2 regions of the Methylophaga sp. UBA678 genome follow, and region 2 is predicted to be linked to the other one. Evidence: riboswitches for the same ligand, from Rfam matches in the RefSeq annotation. Region 2 holds a riboswitch; the other holds the start of a gene.

What was found. A riboswitch is a leader RNA that binds a small molecule or an ion and turns the genes downstream of it on or off. The one in region 2 is predicted to bind cyclic di-GMP.
Region 1: linked by a shared signal. The riboswitch ahead of B3014_RS10490 (hypothetical protein) and the one ahead of B3014_RS14960 (hypothetical protein) in region 2 are both predicted to bind cyclic di-GMP.

The regions. Positions count from the first base shown of each region.
Region 1 covers NZ_DBNG01000019.1:35,415-41,407, forward strand. The annotation lists gene B3014_RS10485 (lipopolysaccharide kinase InaA family protein) at 1-1,439, opposite strand, end outside; cyclic di-GMP riboswitch class I at 2,128-2,214, shown strand; gene B3014_RS10490 (hypothetical protein) at 2,232-2,870, shown strand; gene B3014_RS10495 (autotransporter outer membrane beta-barrel domain-containing protein) at 3,110-5,098, opposite strand; tRNA gene B3014_RS10500 (tRNA-Arg) at 5,632-5,708, shown strand.
Region 2 covers NZ_DBNG01000034.1:16,122-22,114, forward strand. The annotation lists gene B3014_RS14940 (hypothetical protein) at 1-261, shown strand, start outside; gene B3014_RS14945 (DUF695 domain-containing protein) at 466-963, shown strand; gene B3014_RS14950 (hypothetical protein) at 1,219-1,824, shown strand; gene B3014_RS14955 (hypothetical protein) at 1,926-2,327, shown strand; cyclic di-GMP riboswitch class I at 2,488-2,574, shown strand; gene B3014_RS14960 (hypothetical protein) at 2,592-3,131, shown strand; gene B3014_RS14965 (thioredoxin family protein) at 3,308-3,646, shown strand; gene B3014_RS14970 (ester cyclase) at 3,696-4,133, shown strand; gene B3014_RS14975 (metal ABC transporter solute-binding protein, Zn/Mn family) at 4,150-5,040, opposite strand; gene B3014_RS14980 (metal ABC transporter permease) at 5,062-5,928, opposite strand; gene B3014_RS14985 (metal ABC transporter ATP-binding protein) at 5,925-5,993, opposite strand, start outside.

The sequences.
Region 1 (5,993 bases), on a different contig from region 2:
ACCCAGCCATTTTCATTGATGGGGAAGTATTGCCCATAACCTGTGTGAGCGAACAGAGAAGTTGTCGTTAAATTGTGGTCTGCAGAAAGTGTCATTTCATCAACGCCTTCCCAGAGGAGGAACATCGGTGACTCGTTAACGAAATGTGCTGAGGATCCTAAATCATGACCATCACGATTTTTAAACTCAGCTTTTTGCAAGTCTGACTCATCATAAAGGTTAGCCAGATCACAAGCTTTACCGTTAATGGTCCATGCGATGTGCACCACGGAGTCGTCTTTTTTAAAGGCATGTATTTCAATATTTTTTGTCGTTGCCAGTGCGCCTTTGTATTCAGCACCGGAAATAGCGGCAATGACTTGTTTTAATGCATAGAAAGATGGACGAGCACGGAAGCTTTCTAATGGACCAATCACGCTGGCGTAATGGGTGATACGTTCAAGCTTAGGATATTGTTCGCTACCATCATCAATTAGCCCCTCTCTTGCGCAGAGTAAAGGTCCCCAAAATGCTTTCTCTAGCGAACCTGATGCAGCGAGTAAAACAAAATATCGACTCAGATAATCAGCTTGTTTTTGTTCTTTCTCAACTAAAACTCGCTCGATTCTGGGTAGTGTCCAGAAGGCGGCGGGTGACACAAATCGTGACACGCCATTTTCATCTCCCGCCTTTCTCATTAAACGAGCTTTTTTAACTAAATTATATTTAAGTAATTTTGCCCACTTGAAGCCCAGTACACGATGATCATAGCGCTCCGACTCACTAACACGTTCTGTAAATAGGTTATTAGTATGAATGTCAGGCAACATTGACATGCTACCTAATTCATCGAGGAGTCCAAATGAATAAAAGGGCTCAAAATCAGAAATATTAGGTCCGGCTATTGTGATACCTCTTGCTTTGAGTTCAGTGTAAGCGATTTTCCAGGCGGCAAAAAAGCCTGGCTTACTGTAGCCAGCCCATCTTCTACGATTGATCGTCGTACCGATCTCTATTGCTGATACATCTGAACCAAAATGCTCACAGACTTCTATAAGAAATTGTTGCCATGTGTCCTGTGCGTCCTTGGTCTCCATCTGATGCGCTTGATCAAATGGTTGAACGAGATGAAGAAGCACATCAAAATCTTCAGCGATGAGTTTTCTGAGTAATCTACCTGCATTACCAGTCACATCACCGTAACTGAGATCAATACGCACTGACTTGATATTAAGTTCGTGTAGATGATTGATGATGTAATCATCGACGCGAGCATCATCAGATGCAGCGACACCAACGCCAAGAAAGTTTTCAGGCACGACATGACCCGCTTGAGGGATGTGACCTTTGCGAAGCAAAAGACCGCCTTTTAAAGTGTGCTTAATTGTTTTTAATAAGAACCTTCCATCCACCATAGAAGGTATGTTTGCCGCTTCGCTTTTTCTCGGTAAGCCAGTCATTTTCGCTCAATCTTGTTATAAATGCGACAGGAATGTTACACCAGATGGATGAGTGATAACTATGATGAATGAGGATGACGTTAAGCTATGCTAAATGCTCAACTACACTAACTGATTGAATTCATAATAACTTAGACGAACAGGTTGATTTCGTTATGCAGGGTTAAGGTTGACTAAATAGTTGTGGCAGATTGGCAAATTTTTTATATTTTATTGTCAACAGCTTTAATTTTGGGTTGACTAAAAACACATATTACAGACTCACGCTACCAGTTGTGGAACGCATACTACCAACTGTTACCTTGCTATCTTATGCTGCATGACCTGGCTTCATGGGCTTAGCTAGCTTAACTAACAAGAAGCTAATTGATAAACAAGGTTTAAATATTAAAGCCGAGATAATACGGCAGCTTTTTATTTGCATTGCTCACACTTCGTTGCAGATTAGCAACTAAACAACATACGGTTTTCGAGCTTCAAACTTATCACTGTTATAATGCCCGACCATTGCCCCCCGATAGCTCAGCTGGATAGAGCATTGAATATTTATCTGTCTACAATGAGAAAAATAGGGCGGAGAATCCATTATTAGCTCTGATAATTAATATCAAAAATTTATTAATTAGTACCGAAGTACAATAGTTTTAATGAAGATCTAGTGTGAGAATGATTGAGTGATTAAATCATTCTCTTATTATGCCAAACTTGGCGTGAGCCTGGGACGGAAAACCACAGCTGTGCTTATAAGGACAGGTATCAGGGCTGGGTTGCATACCTTTAAGGAGTTCACCGATGAATAAGATGATCGCTACAATAATATTCTCATTTTTTTCTTTACCTACCTTTGCCGCTCCCGTAGATATTGATTTGAGTGGGGCTGCCTCTTCCACTCTAATTGATGCTGATGGGGCAAGTTTTTCACAAACTTTCACAGGTCAGACTGCATCTGGGGCAGGAATTTCAGGTTCCCCTACAGGGCCATTGTCACTCACACCAAGTGGAACAATGAGTGTTGCATTCTGGAGTCCAGGTTGCCCTGGTTGTGATTCTGGCAATTCACTGCTTACACCCTCAAGTTTTCAGGGCCCATTGTCGATATTGTTTGATTTTAATGCCGACAGTTTTTCATGGGTGATGGGAGGCTCTGTTGCAGGATCCAACGTTACTGTAGATCTATTTTCAAATAATGGTAGTTTAATCAACACAGTCCTAATCAGCATGCTGGAAGGGTATTACAAATACTCTATCTCCGGCTTGGGTGCTTTTGCAGGACTTACTTTTAGAGACAATAACGACCCAGCTGGAGTACGTTACATGGACATGTCTTATAATAGCGTGTCTGAAGTTCCAATCCCTGCCGCCGCTTTTATGTTTGCACCTGCACTACTAGGATTTATGGGCTTGCGTCGTAGAACCAAGCCAGCTGTTTAGCTCATTCCACAGCATTTAAAATTAAAGCCGTCACTCTTTGGCGGCTTTTTTTATTTGTATTGCTCACACTTCGTTGCAGATTCGGTGGGAATTAAAAGCAAACAATATTCAGTTTTCGTGCTTAAGGCTAATCGCCGTTATAATACCAGCCCGATGTCTTCGTAGCTCAGCTGGATAGCGCGTTGATATGAAAAAGCCCCAACATTTTGGGGCTTTTTTATTGAAAATATATGGTTAAGTTAAAACACATATTCCAGACTAACACTGCCGGCGGCATAATTTTCATCACGGTCACCGCCATACTCAATATCGGCCACCAAGCTAAGGTTGTTGTTATCCGCTACGCGTAATGTGGCACCGGCAAACCCGCCTGTGACACTTTCATCACCGGCAGTCGCAAACTTGAACTGACTACCGGCGATGCTGACTTTGGTATCGTCATCATCGGTATGACGTGAGTTCAGGCCTACTCGGAATTCAAATTCACTAGCCTCATCAAACTGATAAGCAGCCGCTAATTGTGCTCTTGCAGTTAATGCCTTGGCTTTGCGGTCATCTACACTCAGATTAGAATTGGTGGTGCCCGATTCACGGTAACCATCCAGCCAGGCCATGCTGTAATTCACACTGACAGAAGGGCGCAGCTCAAGACGGTCATTAACGCTAAAGGCTGAACCAAGAGTGATGCCGGGGCTGATAAACCAGCTATCAAAATCAGACTTGGCTGTTTCAAAACCATTCAGGTTATCGACAACAAGCCTGTCATTTTCATGGTCGCCGTAACCGGCAATCAGTGAGCCTGTGATATTAAGACCATGGGTTTTACGGTTGGCATAAACGCCGATGTAATAATTATCTGCTTCTGTTTCAAACGACGCGGTCTGGGTATCTGTCTTACTTCGCACAACACCACCCATCAAGCCTGAACGGTGACCACTTATATCCCACTCATAACCGAAGTTCACGCCGACATGGTGATGGTCATAAGCAATCGCGCCACCTTCGGCATCACGGTCAAACCTGCCACCAAAGACTTGCGCCCAAGCCACCGGTTTATGCTCTTCAAAATACATACCGGGAGATAACTCAAGCGACGCTAGCTGTACCTGTTTCAGTGGTGTGGTCTGCGCCATACGCTGCCCAATCACATTGTGGATGGATGAGGTCATGCCGGCTAACGCCACCCCGCGGGTGGATTCACCTGTCGGGTCGAGCGTGATCACTTGAGCGCGGGCAGTGTCACCCACCACCACGCCCGGCGTGAATAGATTGATATTCTCGGTATTCAAAATAGACAAATTGGCAGAGGCGCTGCCGCTGTAGATATTGACGGTGTCGTTATCGCTGCCATTTTGGCCTAAATCAATCCCGCCAATAATTTGTGAGCCAGATAGCAGGTTGACAGTGGTATTGCGATCCGAAGAAAGGTCGCCGGAAATAGCTAAGCTATCCGGGCCGGTGGCAGAAATCAGGCCGCTGTTGTTGATGGTCGCATTGTCTCCTGTAGACCTAATGCCATCAGCGTTTTCACCTGTTGTTGAAATACTGCCGCTATTGTTGATGGCGGCGTCAGTGCCATTTGAGTAAATGCCATCAGATTTTTCACCTGTTGTTGAAATACTGCCGCTATTGTTGATGGTCGCATTGTCGCCCGTAGACCTAATGCCATCAGCGTTTTCACCTGTTGTTGAAATACTGCCGCTATTGTTGATGGCGGCGTCAGTGCCATTTGAGTAAATGCCATCAGCGTTTTCACCTGTTGTTGAAATGCTACCGCTATTGTTGGTAGTGTTGTTGCCTTCTGACAAAATGCCGTATGAGCCAGCTCCGCTGGTGGAGATGTTGCCACTGTTGTTGATGGTGGCGTAATCGCCAGTTGACAAAATGCGAACTGCATTTTTACCGCTGCCAATGATGTTCCCGTTGTTGCTGATGGTGGCATTGTTGCCGCGTGAGTAAATGCCGTATGCATTATCGCCACTGGTTGTGATAGAGCCATTACTTTCGATATTGGCATTATCCCCGGGGGCATCAATAGCGGTGACGCCCGAAGTGCTCAATTCGCCACCTGTTTCAATAGTGCCGGTTTCATTGTCGTTGAGGGTTTGCTGGGTTGTGACCGTCTCACCATCCTGAATCGTAAAACTGGCTCCAAAACTTGTGGATGACAAGGCCAATAAGATAACAGCAGATAACGGGCGTAAAGCCATTGATGAGCAGGCCGACATGTTCAAAGTCCTTATAAAAAGCGCAGTATTGGGATATATACAAGGATGTTACAAAGTTAGGCTGCAAGCCGATATACACTAATTAGAGACTAGACATTTCTGAAAAAAACAGAAAGCCCCATGGTATGGGGCTTTAGGTGTGCTTTATAGGTGCGATGTTTTTTTGAAATTAAAACGCATACTGCAAGGTGAGACTCCTTGCTGCATACTCCTCATCACTATATACCGCCGAACTCGACATCGGCAATCAATGCGAAATTGTTGTCATTCATCACCCGTAAGGCTGAGATAAATACCAAAAAAGCTATCTTTAACGAATCAAAATGATGTGCTGATGGTATTTGTCTGTTTTGAGTTATTGAAATGAGCGTTTGAGCGTCAGAGCATTGGTAAGTTGGTAGAGGTGTTTGTGGACAAATATCGAGCAGTTTTTTTTCACTTAACTTTGATTTTAAGGTTGAGTTGATGCCGTTCAGTTGCCGGTCGCTCGGCTGGCTAGCTATAAGAGCATCCTGTTATAATGCCAGCCCGATGTCCCCGTAGCTCAGCTGGATAGAGCGTCCCCCTCCTAAGGGGAAGGTCGCAGGTTCGACTCCTGCCGGGGACGCCATTTAACCTTCCTTTTTTCAAAAAGTTACATTACTCTGGTTTCAGTGTTAGATCCTTAAAATGCCCATTTGGGACAATTTTGGGACACTCAAAATGCGTATTAGCCAGTGACCATTTATCTGTGGTTCGCTTTCAAACTATCGGCTTACTCTTTTATCCATACTAACTGGTATTCATTTTCCCTTGAATGCACTCTCTGTTTTTCTGCAAGACACAGCAAGAGATCAGTCCCTCTATCAGCATAGATTGATAAACATAGTGATCAGTGGCATCTAAAGTTTAATCA
Region 2 (5,993 bases):
TTTCGCTTTGATGGATTGTTAACTTGTTTGTATGCGGGTTTTCATTACTTTTTAAAAGCAGCCATTATTGCCTTGGTTTCGTTAATTGTTTCACCAATTAATAATGTCATCCCAATTGTAGGCTACTTAGTGTCGCTGTACTTTTTATTTAGATCTTTATCCTATGTTCAACATTTTTCCTCCCTTGGCTCCAAAGAGGATGCGATAAAAAGATTATTGGATATTGGAAATAGATATACAGAGGATGCAGCTAACAAATAAAGGTAGTCGGACGCGTAACCGCGTCGCTACTTTTGGTGTAATATTTTGTTATTAATCAATTTTTTAGAGGTATTCCAATACTAACCATATTGGGCGTTAGGGATATTTAGGGTCAGTGTAAATACTCCCTAAATATTCTGCTCGCTGGGACTGCCAAAAAGCGCTAGCCCCATACTAAGATCGTTATGTTCTTGGAGACATAAAGTGCTAGGAAAACTATTCGGAAAGAAGAAAGAAAAACTCAAGGAGAATGAGGTTAGAATTGTTCTTCCAGAAGAGAGCTATACCCTAATTGAATACAAAAACGATAGTCTACCTTGTATAGCGGCTATTAATTCTTCTCTGTTAGATTTCGAACATCGAGATATATTCCGATGGCATTTATCCGTGATAATCGATTTTAACGAAGGAGAGATTATAGATAATGGAATGCCTTCAGAAGAAGAACGAAAAATAGTTGATCCATTCTGTGACAAATTAGATGAAGAAATAAAGGCTGGCGGCAATGCGCTTTTCTTGGTTCGAGAAACATGGAATAAAACTCGCCGATTGGTCTGGATGGTATATGACCCTGAAATTGCAAATCAACACCTTCAGTATTTAATAGAGCATTATCAATACCCTCGTCAATTTGACTATAGAATGGAGGAGGATATTGAATGGAAACAACCAGAATGGTATTTCAGAGCGGTAAGAACATAACAAGGTGGTGTTATTCGCCGCTACGCGGCTGGGACTGGCTTTAGGCTATGCTCCAAGCCAGTCTAAAATAACAAATCAATAGGGTCATACAAATCAAAGAATCAAGGGATCTGCATGATCAAGGGGGCAGCAAACTTGATTTCTTGCAATTGATTTCCAACTCACACATCTCATCAAGTTACCAAATGAAACTCATTACTGAGTTCTTAGTCAGTACTCCTCTATACATCATTTCCAACGGAGGAGAAAAAATATATGGATTATATTGGCCCAGTCAGCTCTGCTGTTATGGCCATTATCTGGCTTGTTTATTTACAGTTAATACTTAGTCAATATCGCCGAAATAATCGGCCTTATCTTATTTTCCATCATGCCCAAAATGAAAACCCTGATGCGCTGTGTATGTTAGTGAATATGGGTGAGAGACCTGTTCATGTGGTGTGTGTACAAGCCGTGATAAAAATGACGTCCGGGGAGGAGTATAAGCTTGCTGTAACAGAGTTTGAGCGCATTAATGTGACCGAGCAGGATGTGCAGCAAACTTTGCGTCAAGGGCCGTTGCTCAATGGTGGTTATCTGATTTTAGGTACGTTTCGAGACATTATTGAAAACACTCAAAATAAAATAGGTTTAAATGCTTCACTGGAAGACGTTGAATGTCTCGAGTTAAGAGCTGCGGTAATTCATGCTCCGAGTAAACACCCTGTTGGGGCGAAGCGCGCATTTGTGCTGAAGCACAATACCGGCACTTGCGTTTATCCAAAAGACATCAATACGAGACAGATGGTAAAAAGACAAGACAAGCAAGAGGTCGCGGAGTGGATTGAGTCTGAGCTACACCCACGTGAGAGTAAGGAATAGTCATGGCGATGAGTGAGGCTTAGAGAGTAATATTAATCTAATGAATGATTAGATTAAGTCATTGGCTAGCTGCAGTGATGACTTTTGTCAGGAGATAAAAATTGAATCAAGGAAGAGCAACCCTGTTTTCACACAGGCAAGTTGGCATCGCGACTTTTCTAGGTACACCGCTTTGCGGACTGAGCCTTATTGCTATTAATTATGTGCGTATTGGTCAATACGGCAAAGCCATCAGCTCGTTCATTCTTGGTATGATTTCTTTATGCATCCTGTATGTAATGAGTGCGACTGTCTTGAGTTGGGTGCCAGCGTTGATTCAATTTCTGCTTGCTGTGCTGGCGATGCACTTTATTGCCAAGCGGATGCAAGAAGCGATCTTTATTGAGAACCTCGCTTATGGTGGAAAAAAGTCAGGGCTACTCGCTCTCTGGTTTTGGTCATTTTTCACTTTAGCTTGTTACGTTATTGCCGCGCTGAGTTTGATTTATCTAATTGATACCTAGTTGTCCTCCAGATCTGTTTTGCGTGTTCAGATTGATGTGCGTGGGAGTAATCTCAATGACGGAAAACGCCAAAACCTACGTTTAAATTGGCTTTCTAGTACCAAGGTACAATTGATTGAGTTATAGAAGCGATTTATTCTGTAGCTGTAATAAATTAATTTCTCAATAAAGCCAACCTTGGTGTGAGCCAAGCACGGAAAGCTTCAGGTCTTTATAAGTTGTGAATAAAGATGGCTGAGTTGCACAATAACAAAGGCTTATGTAATGAAGTTATTTAGCAAGAATCTAGTAATCGCTCTCGGGTTGTTAATTATGGCGCCGTTGACTGCCAATGCAGCAACTGTCCACCTTGATGCAAAAACAAACACTTCTTCGAATGCTGTTGAACTCAACCTGAAAGCAGGTACTTATTCAATCAGCCCATTTAAAGATGACACATACACAGCGTGGAATGCCTGGGGTAAAGTTCAAGGTTGTGGTGCTGATGGTACAGGTTGTTCAAAAGGCTGGGTAAACAACTACTCATTCACTACACCCTCTGGAACTACTAATATCATCACTAGCGATACTGGTAGATATGCGACTGCTGATTTAGCACTGCTGAATGCACTTGGTGCAACATTTACACTGTTATCAGATGCCACTGTTCAGTTTTTTATCAATGACAGTGTATACGGAGATAATATCGGTGGTATGTCATTAAACGTATCTGCTGTGCCTATTCCTGCTGCAGCATTCTTGTTTGCTCCTGCATTATTAGGTTTCATGGGCTTACGTCGTAGAGCTCAAAAAACAGTCGCTTAATACCCAGACTGTTAAACCGATTAAAGCCGTAATGATTAAGTTCATTACGGCTTTTTTATTGCCTGACAGAAACTTATGGCAAGATGAGATGGCAAATAAACTGTTTTTTGTTGCTGAGAGAATAGTCTTTCGGCGATTGAGTAAAGAGATTGTCATTTACCCATAGAGTTAATTATATGAATATGAATCAAGCTGATGACGACTCAGGCTATGCAGAGGAAACATTAACCTTTGAGCAAACGAGGGAATTGCCAGGAAAGGTATTACTTGAGTTTGGTGCGCCTTGGTGTGGTCATTGTCAGGCAGCAAGTGCAGCTATAATCGAAGTGGTCAATGAACATAGTGAACTGCGTCATATCAAAATCTATGACGGTAAGGGTAAGCGATTGGGCCGTGGGTTTAAGGTTAAGCTATGGCCGACATTGATACTGCTAAACAATGGTCAAGAAGTGGGTCGTCTTGTGAGGCCATTACGTGCTGAAGAGGTTCATGAATTGCTGTCAAAGCTCAACTAAGCCAAACTAGTTCCAGCCCTGTCCCGACTGATTTTCTCTGAGAATAGTTATGCATAAAGACCATGTGCGGCGGTTTTATGAGGTTTTATGGAATGCTCACAACAAGGCATCCATATCTTCTATCCTATGTGATGATGTGACTTTCCGAGGATCATTGGGTGAGGAAAAACGCGGGCATGTCGGGGTCTCTGAGTATGTTGATATGGTCCATAAAGCATTGGGCAATTACACATGCATTATTGATGAGCTTGTAGAAGAAGGCGATAAAGTATTTGCCAAAATGACCTTTACTGGCATTCATCGAGATGTGTTTATGGGATATCCCCCCACACAAAAACGCTTAAGCTGGCAGGGCTCAGCTTTGTTTACTTTTAGACAAGATCTTATTTCTGATGTATGGGTGTTGGGAGATTTAAAGAGTCTGGAGGAGCAACTTCGTCATCAAGATAACCAGGACCCACTACCCAGACTATCTGAAAATAAATAGCCTGGGTATCTCGGCGTTATTCTGAAAGGGCCGTAACGATTTGTTGTGTGTTGTATTGCATCAGTTTGATATAGGTTGGAGCCGGTCCATTTTCTTCAGATAACGACTCCGGATAGAGTCTGCCGCCTGGTTTTGCCCCGGTGGCGTTAGCAATCTGCTTGATCAAACGGGTGTTATTAGAGTTTTCAAAAAAATAACGTGTTACGCCAAGCTGTTTAATCTGGTCGATGAGTTTAGCGATGGTAGCTGCTGAGGCTTCGGTTTCTGTGGATACGCCCTGGGGTGATAAGAATCTGACGCCATAGGCTTTGGTGTAATAACTAAACGCATCATGGCTGGTTAAAATGTCACGTTTATCCGTTGGCAGGCTTGTCAGCTTTGCGTGGATACTGGCATCCAGTGCCGTCAGTTTTTCTCTGTACGCTTGAGCAGCCTGTTGTATTTCATTTGTCAGATCGGGTCTGATTTGAATCAAGGCCGCCTCAATATTATTAACCCAAACTTGAACATTATCGACATCATTCCATACGTGTGGATCGGCTCTGAAGTGGCCATAGCCAGCTGTTACAGAATAGGTCTCAATACCTTTTGAAACAGCAATCGGAGCTGTGGTGGTGCCGGCGGCTTTCGCTAAACGTTGAAACCAGTTCTCTAAACCCATGCCACTTAAAAAGATGACGTCTGCGGATTTGATTAATTTTACATCACCTGGGGAGGGCTCGTAGCTATGTGGGTCACCATTAGGTGGCACGATACTGGTCACTTTTACATGCTCTCCACCTACGTTTTTGACGACATCAGCCAAAATGCCAAAGCTGGTGACAGCATTGATAGTGTTAGCGGAAGCGGATTTGATGACAAAAGTTAGGCCAATAAGAATCAGATAGGTGAATAACGGTTTGTACATAGTGAACCTTTTGTTTTGATACTAGAGTTTGTAGTGATAGAACCACTGCTTTAACACCCCTTGTGGGGCAATGCACAGAGAGACAAGATAGATAAAACTGCTGGTCAAAATAATAGTTGGTCCGGACGCCGAACCTAAGTGATAAGAAATCAGCAGACCGATAAAGCCAGATAAGGCACCACTCGATGCAGCAATGACCAGCATCATTGGCAGTGTTCTGGCCCAAAGCTGAGAGATAGCAGCGGGTAACATCATGATACCTACAGCCATAAGCGTGCCCAATGTCTGAAAACCGGCGACCAAGTTCAACACAACCAGAAATAAAAATAAGAAGTGATAAACAGGGCCATAACCACCCACGGCTTTTAAGAAGCCGGGGTCAAAGCATTCAACCACCAGTGGTCGGTAGATAATGGCTAACACAATAAGACTCAAGCTAGTTACGCCACCCACCAGATACAATGATTGGGCATCAATCGCCAGTATGGTGCCAAAGAGTACGTGTAAGAGATCAATATTTGACCCACGCATTGAGCCGATTAATACGCCCAGTGCCAGTGAGGTCAGATAAAACGTAGCAAAGCTGGCATCCTCTTTTAATATCGTGGTGCGACTGACAAAGCCTGATAGTAATGCCACGCTGATACCGGCAACCAAACCGCCAATGCCCATAGCAATCAGTGATAAGCCTCCAGCAACCAAAAAGCCTATCGCTGCGCCAGGTAACACCGCATGACTCATGGCATCACCGATAAGACTCATTCGACGTAGCAATAACAACACGCCGACGGGCCCGGCACTCAAACCCAGTGATACAGAGGCGATAAGCGCTCGTCGCATAAATCCGTAATCTGCAAAGGGTTCAATCAGTAATTGGTAACTGGTCATGGTGTTTCAACCTGATTAAACAGTGTCGGCTCAAGCTGACCAAACCAGGATTCAGACTGCTGCAC